DNA from 2 places in the Halobacillus sp. ABR2_026 genome. Region 1 is predicted to be linked to the other one. Evidence: a T-box and tRNA genes for the amino acid it is inferred to sense, from the RefSeq annotation. Region 1 holds a T-box; the other holds one or more tRNA genes.
The links. A T-box is a leader RNA that pairs with one kind of tRNA and senses whether it is charged. The one in region 1 lies ahead of leuS (leucine--tRNA ligase), so its partner is inferred to be a tRNA-Leu.

Region 1 (7,034 bases):
AGGTTATATCGATGAAAAGACGAAATACTTTATCAATCCTACAGGGCGATTTGTTATTGGCGGTCCACAAGGGGATGCGGGTCTTACTGGTAGAAAAATCATAGTCGATACCTACGGTGGATATGCTCGTCACGGAGGCGGCGCATTCAGCGGTAAGGATGCTACGAAAGTGGATCGCTCGGCTGCTTATGCAGCACGTTACGTCGCTAAAAATATCGTAGCTGCAGGGCTGGCGGATTCTGTAGAAGTTCAGCTTGCTTATGCTATCGGTGTGGCTCAACCTGTTTCCATTGCTATCAATACGAATGGAACAGGTACGGTTTCAGAAGAGAAATTAGTAGAAGCTGTCCGTGAATTGTTTGACCTGCGTCCTGCAGGAATCATTAAAATGCTGGACCTGCGCCGTCCGATTTACCGTCAAACAGCTGCTTACGGGCACTTTGGACGGACAGACGTAGAATTCCCTTGGGAACTGACAGACAAAGCCGATGAGTTGAAAGCTCGTTGTAAATAAAAAAAACCGTTCCAACCAATCGGTAGGAACGGTTTTTTTTATGAATAGACACAGAGTGGATATCTATGAATTCTCCTGCATCTCTTTATAATACTGACCTTTTTCAACGTAACTTTTTCGTATTCGGTTCAGCTCTTGGATGTCCTCTTCATTCAGTTCCCTTATCACTTTGGCAGGACGGCCGAAAGCAAGGGTATTTGGAGGGATAACTTTACCTGGTGGCACAAGGCTACCGGCCCCTATGAAGGCCTGTTCTCCTATCACAGCACCATCGAGGATTAAAGATCCCATACCGATCAATGCGTTTTCTTTCACATGAGCAGAGTGTAGGGTGACCTGATGGCCTATCGTTACTCCATCTTCAATGACTAAAGGCAGGTCAGGACTTTGATGTAGAAGGCTCAAATCCTGGATATTCGTATTTTTGCCGATATGTACGGGAGCAACGTCTCCGCGGATGACCGTTTTGAACCAGATGCTGGCATTTTCACTAATCGTTACATCCCCTGTAATCACCGAATCTCCAGCGATATAAGCAGTTGGATGAATGGCCGGTGTTTTTCCTTTATATTCGCAAATCATGAAGAACCCCCTTATAATATATCTAATGATAGTATAGCAGAAGGAATGAGGGGGATGCTGTGAAGAAACTAGAAGCCGCTCATGACCGGGCAACCATTGTTATTGTTCATGGTGCTTTTGAACATTCCGGTCGGTATCATGGATTAGCTGAACAATTTCATAATGATGGTTTTTCTGTCATTTACGGTGATCTGCCCGGCCAAGGGAGTTCTTCTGGTAAGAGGGGACATATACGGTCTTTTGGAGATTATGTGGATACGATAAAAAACTGGATCCATCAGGCGGATCCCACAAAAAAAGTATTCGTCATCGGTCATAGCATGGGAGGACTTGCTGTTGTCAGAGCGATGGAAACGGCCCGATTGGGTGTGGATGGGGTGGTCTTATCCTCTCCCGCTCTAGGACTTCTCAAAAAAGCAAGTATCCCGTTGGAGGTTATCTCTTATTTATTGAATACTTTTTTTCCATCTTTACGAATAAAAGCCCCGCAGGACCCTGAATACATTACACGTAATAAGGACAAGATTATAGAGTTTAATCAGGATCCTATGATCGTTGATAAAGTTTCCGTACGGTGGTACCGCGAGTTCCAGAAAGCGACCAGAGAAGCATTTGCAGATCTTCCCAAATACCCTGATGTCCCGTTGTTAATGATGCAGGCAGAAGAGGATTACATGGTGAAGATTGAGAAGACAGCTGAGTGGTTCGATCGTTTACAAGTGAAGGAGAAAAGGTATAAACAGTGGCCGGGGCTCTACCACGAGATCTACAATGAACCTGAGTGGAAGGAAGTTTATCAACATACGCTGTCTTTTTTAGAGGATCACTTAACGTAAGACTGTAAGGAGGATTTCTTTTGAAACGAGCCGTTCCTACCAACGCTATCCTTTTGATGTATCAAGTGTATCGTCATGTCTTTCCCGCTGTTCATCGTGAATTATCGCATTGGATTGAACGTGCCAAAGCAATTCCTGACGAAGAGCTGAGAAATCAAGCCTTAACGAGTATTGAGGAAAAGACATTCCATTGTGAGGGTGGGTCCATTTATTCTGTCCTGTCGGGGACGAAAGATAAACAGGCCATCCGTTTTATTGTAGCTTATCAGACCATCAGTGATTATTTAGACAATCTTTGCGATCGAAGTACTTCGATGGACCCTGAAGATTTTCGTATGCTTCATGAATCAATGATTGATGCTTTAACTCCCGGCAACCCATTGCAGGATTATTATCAGTACCGGGAAGAAAAAGATGATGGGGGTTACCTCCACCAACTTGTGGCTACTTGCCAGGAGGTACTCGCAGAAGCTTCGAACTATTCGACCGTCCAGGCGCAAGCGTTGAAGCTCGGTGAACTGTATGGAGACCTGCAAGTACATAAGCATGTTATCGAAAATGAGAGAATCCCCAGGCTGCAACGTTGGTTCACGCGTTATCAAAAAGAATGGCCCGAACTTAGCTGGTATGAATTCTCTGCTTGCACAGGATCTACTTTAGGGATTTTCTGCCTGATCTCCTACACATTGAGTGGTCGTATGGATATGGCTTTATCCGACCAAATCGTCCGAAGTTATTTTCCGTACATGCAGGGGTTACATATTCTGCTTGATTATTACATTGACCAAGAAGAGGATGAAAAAGAAGGGGATTTGAATTTTTGCGCCTACTACGATCATGATGAGGACATGAAGACACGTTTCCGATATTTCGTAAAAAGGACACATGAAGAAATTCAGCGACTACCTGATGCTTCTTTCCATCAAATGATCCACGAAGGTTTAGTCGGGATGTATCTTGCTGACAGGAAGGTGGGCAGGCTTTCCAATGCGAAGAGCTTTGTAAAGGAAATGCTGAAAGTGAGTGGAAGGAAAGCGACTTTCTTCTATTTTAATACCAAAATGTATCATAAATTAAAGCCTGGCCGCGAATTGTAGCGGACCAGGCTTTTTTTAAATTCTTTCGATAGCTAAAATGAATGGTGGAGTGCTCTTCTTATTCAGGAATCCGTAGTGCAGGACTTGGTATTTTTGGGAGTTTAGTTGTGTCACGTATTCCATCAGGGCTTCTTTTTCTTCGGCGCCTCCAGGGTGTCCGTGATAGACAACAAGAACGATGAGACCACCTTTTTTCAAGGAGGTCAGGACGTTTTGCACAGACTGGATTGTCCCACCCGCTTGAGTGACGACACTTTTATCACTGCCAGGTAGATAACCGAGGTTGTATAAGGCCCCTGCAATGTTCGTTTCATGTTCTTCTTGCAGGTAATCTTGAATGTGCTCATGAGAATCATGGATCAGGGTCGTCTGCTTGTCATATCCTTGATCCAATAAACGCTGATGAGTGTTTTCAATGGCCTTCTCTTGGACATCAAAGGCGTAGACGCGCCCTTCTGAGCCAACGAGTCCTGCTAAAAAGGCCGTATCGTGTCCGTTCCCGCATGTGCCGTCGATGACTGCATCACCGGGGGCAACCGCTCTTTTTATCAAAGTATGTGCATAGTCTAAAATTCTTTCAATCGTCATAGTGAAGCCTCCATATGTCTTGTTCTTTGATTATTGTAGCATGAACCATCCTGTCATGTGGATCACCTCTGTGCTGCTTGACAAAGCACGTTTCATTCATTAATATACGGTTATAATACTCTGACGTTGAAAAGGAGTAGTAGTGATTCTTCCAAGCAGTAGAGAGACAGCGGGTGGTGCAAGCTGTCCTTGGAGGTCATGAACTCACCTTGGATGTCGCGGAAGTGAACAGAAGTAGTTTCCGCCGGTGAGATCGCCGTTATCGATATCAAGTTGAACACGTATGTGTTAATTTGGGTGGTACCGCGGGAATCAAGCCTCTCGTCCCATGTTGGGATGAGGGGCTTTTTATATTTTGTAGAGAGATTATGAGGAGGTAAGGAAATGGCTTTTGATCATAAAACCATTGAAAAGAAATGGCAGAAGCACTGGCTGGAAGAGAAAACTTTCAAAACAGACAGTTATTCTGACAAGAAGAAATTTTACGCACTGGATATGTTTCCATATCCATCAGGAGCAGGTCTGCACGTCGGTCACCCGGAAGGATACACGGCTACAGATATCCTTTCCCGTATGAAGCGAATGCAGGGGTATGAAGTCCTGCATCCGATCGGTTGGGATGCGTTCGGTCTTCCGGCTGAACAGTATGCGCTTGACACGGGGAATGACCCGGAAGAATTTACAAAACAAAATATTGATACGTTCCGCCGCCAAATCCAGGAACTAGGTTTTTCTTATGACTGGGACCGGGAAGTGAATACAACAGATCCTGATTACTATAAGTGGACCCAATGGATCTTCTTGAAGCTTTATGAAAAAGGTCTTGCCTATATTGATGAAGTTGCCGTGAACTGGTGCCCAGCTTTAGGTACTGTTTTGGCTAATGAGGAAGTCATTGATGGTCGCAGTGAAAGAGGAGACCATCCTGTCGAAAGACGTCCGATGAAACAGTGGATGCTTAAAATTACAGCATACGCCGATCGCCTTTTGGAAGACTTGGAAGATTTGGATTGGCCGGAGAGCATTAAAGATATGCAGCGAAATTGGATCGGGAAATCAGAAGGGGCAGAAGTAACTTTTGAAATCGCAGATACTGATCGCTCATTTGATGTGTTCACAACCCGACCGGATACATTGTTCGGTGCTACGTACGCAGTTCTTGCGCCCGAGCATCCCCTCGTGGAAAAAGTCGTAACAGCAGAACAACAGGAAGCCGTTCGTGCTTACACCGAGAAGGCTCAAAATAAAAGTGATCTGGAACGGACAGATTTAGCTAAAGATAAATCCGGCGTGTTTACAGGTGCCTATGCGATTAATCCGATCAATGGTGAAAAACTGCCGATATGGGTGGCAGACTACGTACTCATGAGTTATGGAAGCGGAGCAATCATGGCCGTTCCAGCTCACGACGAAAGAGACTTTGAGTTTGCACAGCAGTTTAGTCTTCCTATCATTCCTGTCGTCGACGGAGGAGATGTGGAGAAAGAAGCCTTTACAGAAGATGGTCCTCACATCAACTCCGATTTCTTGGATGGTCTTGGAAAAGATGAAGCGATCGATAAGGCCATTGAATGGCTCGAAACTAACGGTAAGGGGAAGAAACAAACGACCTACCGTCTGCGCGACTGGCTCTTCAGCCGACAGCGTTATTGGGGAGAGCCGATTCCTGTCATCCATTGGGAAGATGGTACGATCGCTCCGGTTAAAGAAGAAGATCTGCCTGTCCAACTCCCGAAGACAACGGAGATTAAGCCTTCGGGTACGGGAGAATCCCCGCTGGCTAACATCGATGAGTGGGTGAATGTCGTTGATCCGGAAACAGGTATGAAGGGACGCAGAGAAACCAACACAATGCCGCAGTGGGCAGGAAGCTGTTGGTATTACCTTCGTTACATCGATGCAGGAAACCCAGACACATTTGCTGATTATGAAGCATTGAAGAAGTGGCTCCCGGTTGATGTGTATATTGGTGGTGCTGAACATGCTGTCCTTCACCTTCTATATGCCCGTTTCTGGCATAAAGTCCTTTATGATGCAGGGGTTGTACCGACAAAGGAACCTTTCCAAAAATTATTTAACCAAGGAATGATCCTTGGCGAAAATAATGAAAAGATGAGTAAGTCTAAAGGGAATGTTGTGAATCCGGATGACATCGTTTATTCTCACGGGGCAGATACCTTGAGACTTTACGAAATGTTCATGGGACCACTGGATGCGTCTGTTGCGTGGTCCACAAATGGCCTGGACGGCGCTCGTCGCTTCCTGGATCGTGTATGGCGGTTATTTGTGACGGAAGGTGTATTATCTGAAGCGATTCAAGAGGGCTCAGATGATGCGACATTGGAGAAGGTCTATCATGAAACCGTCAAAAAAGTTACAGAGAATTTTGAAGAACTTCGTTTCAATACAGGTATTTCTCAAATGATGGTCTTCATCAATGATGGATACAAAGCAGATGTTCTTCCGAAACAATACGTAGAAGGGTTTGTTAAACTCCTATCTCCTGTTGCCCCGCACCTTGCAGAAGAGTTGTGGGAGAAGCTTGGTCATAAAGAAACCATCAGCTACCAATCCTGGCCGCAGTTCGACGAATCGAAGCTCGAAGAAGATGAAGTGGAAATCGTTGTACAGGTAATGGGGAAAGTACGGGCAAAAATGTTGGTGAATAAAGAATCTTCCAAAGAAGATTTAGAAAAGCAGGCGCTTGAGAACGAAGATGTTAAACAGTGGCTCGAAGGGAAAACCATCCGTAAAGTGATTGCTGTTCCCGGAAAGCTTGTAAATATTGTAGCGAATTAATAATGGCAAAGCACTCTGATATCAGGGTGCTTTCCTAATTTTATAAGCTTTCGTGTTTGATTTTAGCTAATACTAAAATAAAATGAAGATAGAAATCATTCTAATGGAGGGATAAAATGACCACAATTAAAGAAATTACACCTCAACAAGTAGAAGAAAAAATCAATAATAATGAGGACATCACTGTCATTGATGTAAGAGAAGATGAAGAGGTTTCGCAAGGAATGATCCCTACTGCCAAACATATACGACTTGGTGATATACCTGAGAGCGTAGAAAATCTTCCTAAGGAACAGGAGTATGTTATGATCTGCCGTTCCGGCCGCCGCAGTATGAATGCAGCTGAATTCATGAAGGAAAGAGGCTTTGCGAATGTCCTGAATATGGAGGGCGGCATGTTGAAATGGAAAGGGGAATTGGTTTTTTAACTTCCTCCTTATGACAGGGGTTTACTTAAAAGCTTCAGGGAGAACGGCTGAGGATTCATCCGTGTGCACATCGAATCTTTTATAACGGCCCCTGCTAATCATGCAACGATATCATCAGGTTTTCTCTTAGCAACAGATGAACAAAAGTTTTCAATTCACCCAGAGCTTAGTATAAAGAGAAATGGGGTTT
Region 2 (7,034 bases), 2.5 Mb from region 1:
ACATCCAGATTCGACTGTAGAAACGCTCGTTAAAAGATGCAATGAAGCGCTGGCAGGAAAGCGCGGGGTCGTTCTCGGGATTTTGAGAATCGATTATAACGCTCAAACTTATTCCTATTCATCCATCGGAAATATCGGGATCATTACGATCGACCCGGGTGGGGAGCGGAAACGGAACATTCCGTTAGCCGGTTATCTCTCAGGGTTCCCACGCTCACTTCGAGTGACCCATGGGACAGTACAAAAAGGGATGATATTCCTTATGTTCTCAGACGGGGTCAATGATCGACGCTTATCTTCAAAGCTTACCCAATCCAAAGATGTTGAGCAGATCACCCAGGATTACAAGCAAATGTACGGCGATACCCGTGATGATGATACGACATTAATTGCTATGGCCTATAATTAAAACCCTCCATTCAAGCCGTAAGGTGGAATGGGGGGTTTTATTGTTACTCGTACTTGGCCCCCTTTGATCGTATTCGGTACCACGTACCTTTTGTGAATTTCTCGTACCTGGTACCGCATTCCGGAAATCTGGTGTCAGGTTTAAAAAGGTTTGTTTATGGATCGCCCCTTATACCAGGTATTTAAGCATTAGGTAATGGTACCGGGTACAATACTTTTTTTACGTACCAGCTACCAAGCGGGACTATTTCTGTACCGGACGGGCAAGGGGAGAGGCCCCGAGTATTCTTGTCTATAATTTGATACAATGAACAAGACGTCATTGAAGGAGGTCATTTTTTTGAGTGAAACCAATCAAAAGAACGAGTTGATGAAACTCGTAGCTAAACAGACAAAAGTGAAAGATCAGACGGTCAAACAAGTGATCGACCTGCTTGAAGAAGGGAATACTGTTCCTTTTATCGCCCGTTATCGGAAAGAGATGACTGGCGGATTAGATGAAGTACAAATCAAAGATGTCGAAGACCAATGGAATTATGTCACAAACCTCGTGCAGCGGAAGGAAGAAGTCATCCGCCTCATCGAAGAACAAGGCAAACTGACAGACGACCTGCGTCGCGAGATTGAATCGGCAGAAAAACTGCAGCGGGTGGAGGACTTGTATCGTCCGTATAAACAAAAGCGGCGAACACGTGCGACAGTAGCCAAAGAAAAAGGTTTAGAACCTCTCGCCGTACAGGTTTGGGAACAGCGAAATATTAACTTCAGTAAGGAAGCGGAGCGTTACTTTTCCGAAGAATACGAGCTGAAGGCTGAGGAAGATGTAAAAGCTGGAGTCAATGATATTATCGCTGAATGGATATCCGATGATCCTACATACAGAGAGAAAATTAGGAAGCAGACCCATGACAAAGGGGTCATTGTCTCTTCAACAAAGAAAGCGGACCAAGACGAAAAAGGTATTTTCGAAATGTATTATGATTATCAGGAACCTGTCCGTTCAATCGCATCCCACCGGGTCCTGGCCTTGAACCGGGGTGAAAAAGAAGAGGTGCTTAAAGTCGGTGTACAGCCTCCTGAAGATGCTATCGTGCAATACTTGGAGCGGAGCGTGATCAACCGTCAAACGACAGGCAAGCTCCGTGCCATTCTTGAAGAGGCTATTCAGGATAGTTACAAACGATTGATCCAGCCTTCTGTGGAAAGAGAAATCCGTGGTTCCTTATCAGAACAGGCGGAGGAACAGGCCATTGAAGTGTTCTCCAGCAACCTCCGGAACCTCCTCCTGCAGCCCCCACTAAAAGGAAAAGTGGTGCTTGGGGTGGATCCCGCTTACCGTACGGGATGTAAACTTGCGGTAGTAGATGAAACGGGGAAGGTCCTTGATATCGGGGTCATATACCCAACGGCCCCTCGAAATGATACAGCGGGAGCCGAAAAGAAAATTCTTTCCTTTATGAAAAAGTATGACATTGAACTGATGGCGATCGGAAACGGGACGGCATCAAGAGAAACGGAACAATTTATAGCTGATATGATTCAAAAACATCAATTGGATGCTTCTTACATGATCGTCAATGAAGCGGGAGCCAGTGTTTACTCTGCTTCAAAATTAGCGCGTGAAGAGTTTCCTGATTTTCAAGTGGAAGAACGTAGTGCGGTTTCCATTGCCCGCCGGGTTCAAGATCCATTGGCAGAACTGGTGAAAATCGACCCTAAATCTATCGGAGTGGGGCAATACCAGCATGATGTCACGCAGAAAAAGCTGAACGGCTCCCTCTCCTTTGTCGTGGAGACTACTGTAAACCAAGTCGGTGTCAATGTGAACACAGCTTCGTCCTCACTGCTGCAATATGTATCGGGACTTAGCAAAACCGTTGCGAACAATGTGGTGAAAAAAAGGGAGGAGTTAGGGAAATTCACTAAACGAACTGAACTTAAAGACATCCCGCGACTGGGGGCGAAAACGTTCGAACAAAGTATCGGCTTCCTTCGGATTTTAGACGGGAAGGAGCCACTCGACCGGACTCCGATCCACCCGGAAACATATAAAGCAACCCGGGAGCTGTTGAAGATGCTTGGGTTTACGACTTCGGACATCGGGACGGAGCGTTTAGCTGAGGAACTGAAGACGAAGGATGTCTCTTCTGTAGCCGAACAATTGGGAATAGGAGAATTGACGCTTCAGGACATTATGAAATCATTGGCTCAGCCCGGAAGAGACCCAAGGGATGATTTGCCGAAGCCATTATTGAAAACCAATGTTCTTTCAATGGAAGATCTTGAACAGGGAATGGAGTTGGAAGGGACGGTTCGGAATGTTGTAGATTTTGGAGCGTTTGTAGATATTGGCGTGAAGCAGGATGGGCTTGTTCATATTTCGAAGCTTGCAAATAAATACGTGAAACATCCAATGGACGTAGTGTCTGTTGGGGATGTGGTGACCGTTTGGGTAGATCAAGTAGATGTACAGAAGCAGAGAATTGCCTTGACTATGGTTAACAATGGATAAGAAAAAAAGCAACTGCCTGGAGAGCCTATCTTTCCGGGTGGTTTTTATTTATGCAGGTGTTGATAATAGTACCAGCATTGGTTCAGCATTTTGATTTGATATTTGTCTTTGTTCAAGAATGCTCGTGTCATTTGTTTCATTAACCATGATGGCATGAAAGTTCAGCTCCTTTATATTCAAGTCATACTTGTGGTAGAGTATGCACAGGACAAGGGAGGTGTTCCTATGACAGATGAAGAATTGCAGCAATGGACTCATAAACTCTCAGAAGAATATTTTGACAAACCATTTGTACATGATGTATACTTCAACTCTCGTCTAAGGACGACAGGAGGCCGATACATTCCTTCTAAAAAAGTGATTGAAATCAATCCGAAATATAGTGTAGAATTAAATGGTGTCGAATTGGAAGGCATCATTAAACATGAGCTTTGCCACTATCACCTTCATATAGAAGGAAAAGGTTTTGGGCACCGCGATCCTGAATTCAAAGCACTAATGAAAAAGACAGGATCTCCGAGACATTGCTCACCACTTCCTTCCACCTCACAAGAAAAGTTTCACCATTATGTTTGTACAAAATGCGGGCAGACATACAAAAGGAAAAGGAAAGTGGATACTAGAAAATTCGGCTGTGGAAAATGTAAAGGGAAGATTAAAAAGAAGTAAATTTTCCATTGACGAAAGATTATGCACATGTTAAATTAGTTAAGTCCTCAAAAAAACAAGCCATTCACTCATGAATTACATTGAAATTTCATTGAAAAAAAGGTTTGACATTGAATGCAGGATGTTATAAGATATAAAACGTCGCTGATAAACAACAGCAGACAATATACATTATTCCAACGTAGCTCAGTGGTAGAGCAATCGGCTGTTAACCGATCGGTCGTAGGTTCGAATCCTACCGTTGGAGCCATTATGGAGAAGTACTCAAGTGGCTGAAGAGGCGCCCCTGCTAAGGGTGTAGGTCGCGTAAGCGGCGCGAGGGTTCAAATCCCTCCTTCTCCGCCATTCTCTTTATTGGCCCGTTGGTCAAGTGGTTAAGACACCGCCCTTTCACGGCGGTAACACGGGTTCGAATCCCGTACGGGTCACTTTTCAATACATAGGTCCGGTAGTTCAGTTGGTTAGAGATGCCTGCCTGTCACGCAGGAGGTCGCGGGTTCGAGTCCCGTCCGGACCGCCACTCTTTTTGGGCCATAGCCAAGCGGTAAGGCAACGGTTTTTGGTACCGTCATGCGCTGGTTCGAATCCAGCTGGCCCAGCCATTTTTCTTTGAAAAAAAGGTTGACAAAAAGATGAATACATTATATGATGTTTCTTGTGCTTTTAAAAAACATCACGATCATTGAGTGTTACAGATTCCTTTTAAGGAGCCATTAGCTCAGCTGGTAGAGCATCTGACTTTTAATCAGAGGGTCGAAGGTTCGAATCCTTCATGGCTCACCATTTATTATGCGGGTGTGGTGGAATTGGCAGACACGCTAGATTTAGGATCTAGTGCTTCACGGCGTGGGGGTTCAAGTCCCTCCACCCGCATTATCCAATTATCATGATCAGCATCCCATTGTTATTTAGCAATTTTGCGGTCGTGGCGGAATCGGCAGACGCGCTAGGTTGAGGGCCTAGTGGGAGGTAATCCCGTGGAGGTTCAAGTCCTCTCGGCCGCACCAAACTTTTTCAAAAAAGTTCTTGCGTCAAAACACAATAAATGATAAGATAATCAATGTCGCTTTTTTAATGCGCCCGTAGCTCAATTGGATAGAGCGTCTGACTACGGATCAGAAGGTTAGGGGTTCGACTCCTCTCGGGCGCGCCATCAACGGGAAGTAGCTCAGCTTGGTAGAGCACTTGGTTTGGGACCAAGGGGTCGCAGGTTCGAATCCTGTCTTCCCGACCATCGAAATGCTAAAACAACATGATACACTTGCGGGTGTAGTTTAGTGGTAAAACCTCAGCCTTCCAAGCTGATGATGAGGGTTCGATTCCCTTCACCCGCTCCATTTTATTGAATGTCATCGGGGCCTGTAGCTCAGTTGGTTAGAGCGCACGCCTGATAAGCGTGAGGTCGGTGGTTCAAGTCCACTCAGGCCCACCATGATTCACTTTTGATCTTTGAAAACTGAACGAACCAACCAGTACGTCAAAACATTTCTTCTTTTATAGAAGAGATTTGAAACAAAGCACATTCGGTGTGCAAATGAGCAAGTCAAACTTAACTTTTATGGAGAGTTTGATCCTGGCTCAGGACGAACGCTGGCGGCGTGCCTAATACATGCAAGTCGAGCGCGGGAAGCGAGCGGATCCCTCCGGGGTGAAGCTCGTGGAACGAGCGGCGGACGGGTGAGTAACACGTGGGCAACCTGCCTGTAAGATCGGAATAACCCCGGGAAACCGGGGCTAATGCCGGGTAATACTTTCTTTCGCATGAAGGAAAGTTGAAAGATGGCTTCTCGCTATCACTTACAGATGGGCCCGCGGCGCATTAGCTAGTTGGTGAGGTAACGGCTCACCAAGGCGACGATGCGTAGCCGACCTGAGAGGGTGATCGGCCACACTGGGACTGAGACACGGCCCAGACTCCTACGGGAGGCAGCAGTAGGGAATCTTCCGCAATGGACGAAAGTCTGACGGAGCAACGCCGCGTGAACGATGAAGGTCTTCGGATCGTAAAGTTCTGTTGTTAGGGAAGAACAAGTACCGTGCGAATAGAGCGGTACCTTGACGGTACCTAACGAGGAAGCCCCGGCTAACTACGTGCCAGCAGCCGCGGTAATACGTAGGGGGCAAGCGTTGTCCGGAATTATTGGGCGTAAAGCGCGCGCAGGCGGTTCCTTAAGTCTGATGTGAAAGCCCACGGCTCAACCGTGGAGGGTCATTGGAAACTGGGGAACTTGAGGACAGAAGAGGAGAGTGGAATTCCACGTGTAGCGGTGAAATGCGTAGATATGTGGAGGAACACCAGTGGCGAAGGCGACTCTCTGGTCTGTTTCTGACGCTGAGGTGCGAAAGCGTGGGTAGCAAACAGGATTAGATACCCTGGTAGTCCACGCCGTAAACGATGAGTGCTAGGTGTTAGGGGGCTTCCACCCCTTAGTGCTGAAGTTAACGCATTAAGCACTCCGCCTGGGGAGTACGGCCGCAAGGCTGAAACTCAAAGGAATTGACGGGGGCCCGCACAAGCGGTGGAGCATGTGGTTTAATTCGAAGCAACGCGAAGAACCTTACCAGGTCTTGACATCCTTGGACCTCCCTAGAGATAGGGATTTCCCTTCGGGGACCAAGTGACAGGTGGTGCATGGTTGTCGTCAGCTCGTGTCGTGAGATGTTGGGTTAAGTCCCGCAACGAGCGCAACCCCTAATCTTAGTTGCCAGCATTCAGTTGGGCACTCTAAGGTGACTGCCGGTGACAAACCGGAGGAAGGCGGGGATGACGTCAAATCATCATGCCCCTTATGACCTGGGCTACACACGTGCTACAATGGATGGTACAAAGGGCAGCGAAGCCGCGAGGTGTAGCAAATCCCATAAAACCATTCTCAGTTCGGATTGCAGGCTGCAACTCGCCTGCATGAAGCCGGAATCGCTAGTAATCGCGGATCAGCATGCCGCGGTGAATACGTTCCCGGGCCTTGTACACACCGCCCGTCACACCACGAGAGTTGGCAACACCCGAAGTCGGTGAGGTAACCTTTATGGAGCCAGCCGCCGAAGGTGGGGCCAATGATTGGGGTGAAGTCGTAACAAGGTAGCCGTATCGGAAGGTGCGGCTGGATCACCTCCTTTCTAAGGATATTACGGAAACGTACTGTGTTGGTTGTTCAGTTTTGAGAGATCAAACGATCTTTCAACTTGTGAACCTTGAAAACTGGATAAGGAATCATTGTTTCATCTAACGATGAGGCAATTGATGACAAGACATCTAATTGAAATTGTAAACGTCTTTTCACGAAGATAGTTAAGTGAATAAGGGCGCACGGTGGATGCCTTGGTACTAGGAGCCGATGAAGGACGGGACTAACACCGATATGCTCCGGCGAGCCGTAAGTAGGCTTTGACCCGGAGATTTCCGAATGGGGAAACCCGCTGTTCGTAATGGGACAGCATCCTA

Region 2: it encodes a tRNA-Leu, which carries the amino acid that the T-box ahead of leuS (leucine--tRNA ligase) is inferred to sense. The anticodon was not compared.

Annotation. Positions count from the first base shown of each region.
Region 1 covers NZ_JBSWTM010000001.1:2,855,477-2,862,510, reverse strand. Annotated here, with positions in the region: gene metK (methionine adenosyltransferase) at 1-514, shown strand, start outside; gene ACXADE_RS14825 (gamma carbonic anhydrase) at 578-1,096, opposite strand; gene ACXADE_RS14820 (lysophospholipase) at 1,156-1,932, shown strand; gene ACXADE_RS14815 (tetraprenyl-beta-curcumene synthase family protein) at 1,953-3,029, shown strand; gene mnmM (tRNA 5-(aminomethyl)-2-thiouridylate-methyltransferase MnmM) at 3,045-3,617, opposite strand; T-box leader at 3,735-3,949, shown strand; gene leuS (leucine--tRNA ligase) at 4,002-6,416, shown strand; gene ACXADE_RS14800 (rhodanese-like domain-containing protein) at 6,533-6,844, shown strand.
Region 2 covers NZ_JBSWTM010000001.1:352,896-359,929, forward strand. Annotated here, with positions in the region: gene ACXADE_RS01905 (PP2C family serine/threonine-protein phosphatase) at 1-409, shown strand, start outside; gene ACXADE_RS01910 (Tex family protein) at 716-2,920, shown strand; gene cmpA (cortex morphogenetic protein CmpA) at 2,965-3,075, opposite strand; gene ACXADE_RS01920 (SprT family protein) at 3,146-3,589, shown strand; tRNA gene ACXADE_RS01925 (tRNA-Asn) at 3,765-3,839, shown strand; tRNA gene ACXADE_RS01930 (tRNA-Ser) at 3,844-3,934, shown strand; tRNA gene ACXADE_RS01935 (tRNA-Glu) at 3,946-4,017, shown strand; tRNA gene ACXADE_RS01940 (tRNA-Asp) at 4,032-4,109, shown strand; tRNA gene ACXADE_RS01945 (tRNA-Gln) at 4,117-4,191, shown strand; tRNA gene ACXADE_RS01950 (tRNA-Lys) at 4,297-4,372, shown strand; tRNA gene ACXADE_RS01955 (tRNA-Leu) at 4,381-4,462, shown strand; tRNA gene ACXADE_RS01960 (tRNA-Leu) at 4,509-4,596, shown strand; tRNA gene ACXADE_RS01965 (tRNA-Arg) at 4,666-4,742, shown strand; tRNA gene ACXADE_RS01970 (tRNA-Pro) at 4,747-4,823, shown strand; tRNA gene ACXADE_RS01975 (tRNA-Gly) at 4,853-4,926, shown strand; tRNA gene ACXADE_RS01980 (tRNA-Ile) at 4,945-5,021, shown strand; rRNA gene ACXADE_RS01985 (16S ribosomal RNA) at 5,145-6,709, shown strand; rRNA gene ACXADE_RS01990 (23S ribosomal RNA) at 6,880-7,034, shown strand, end outside.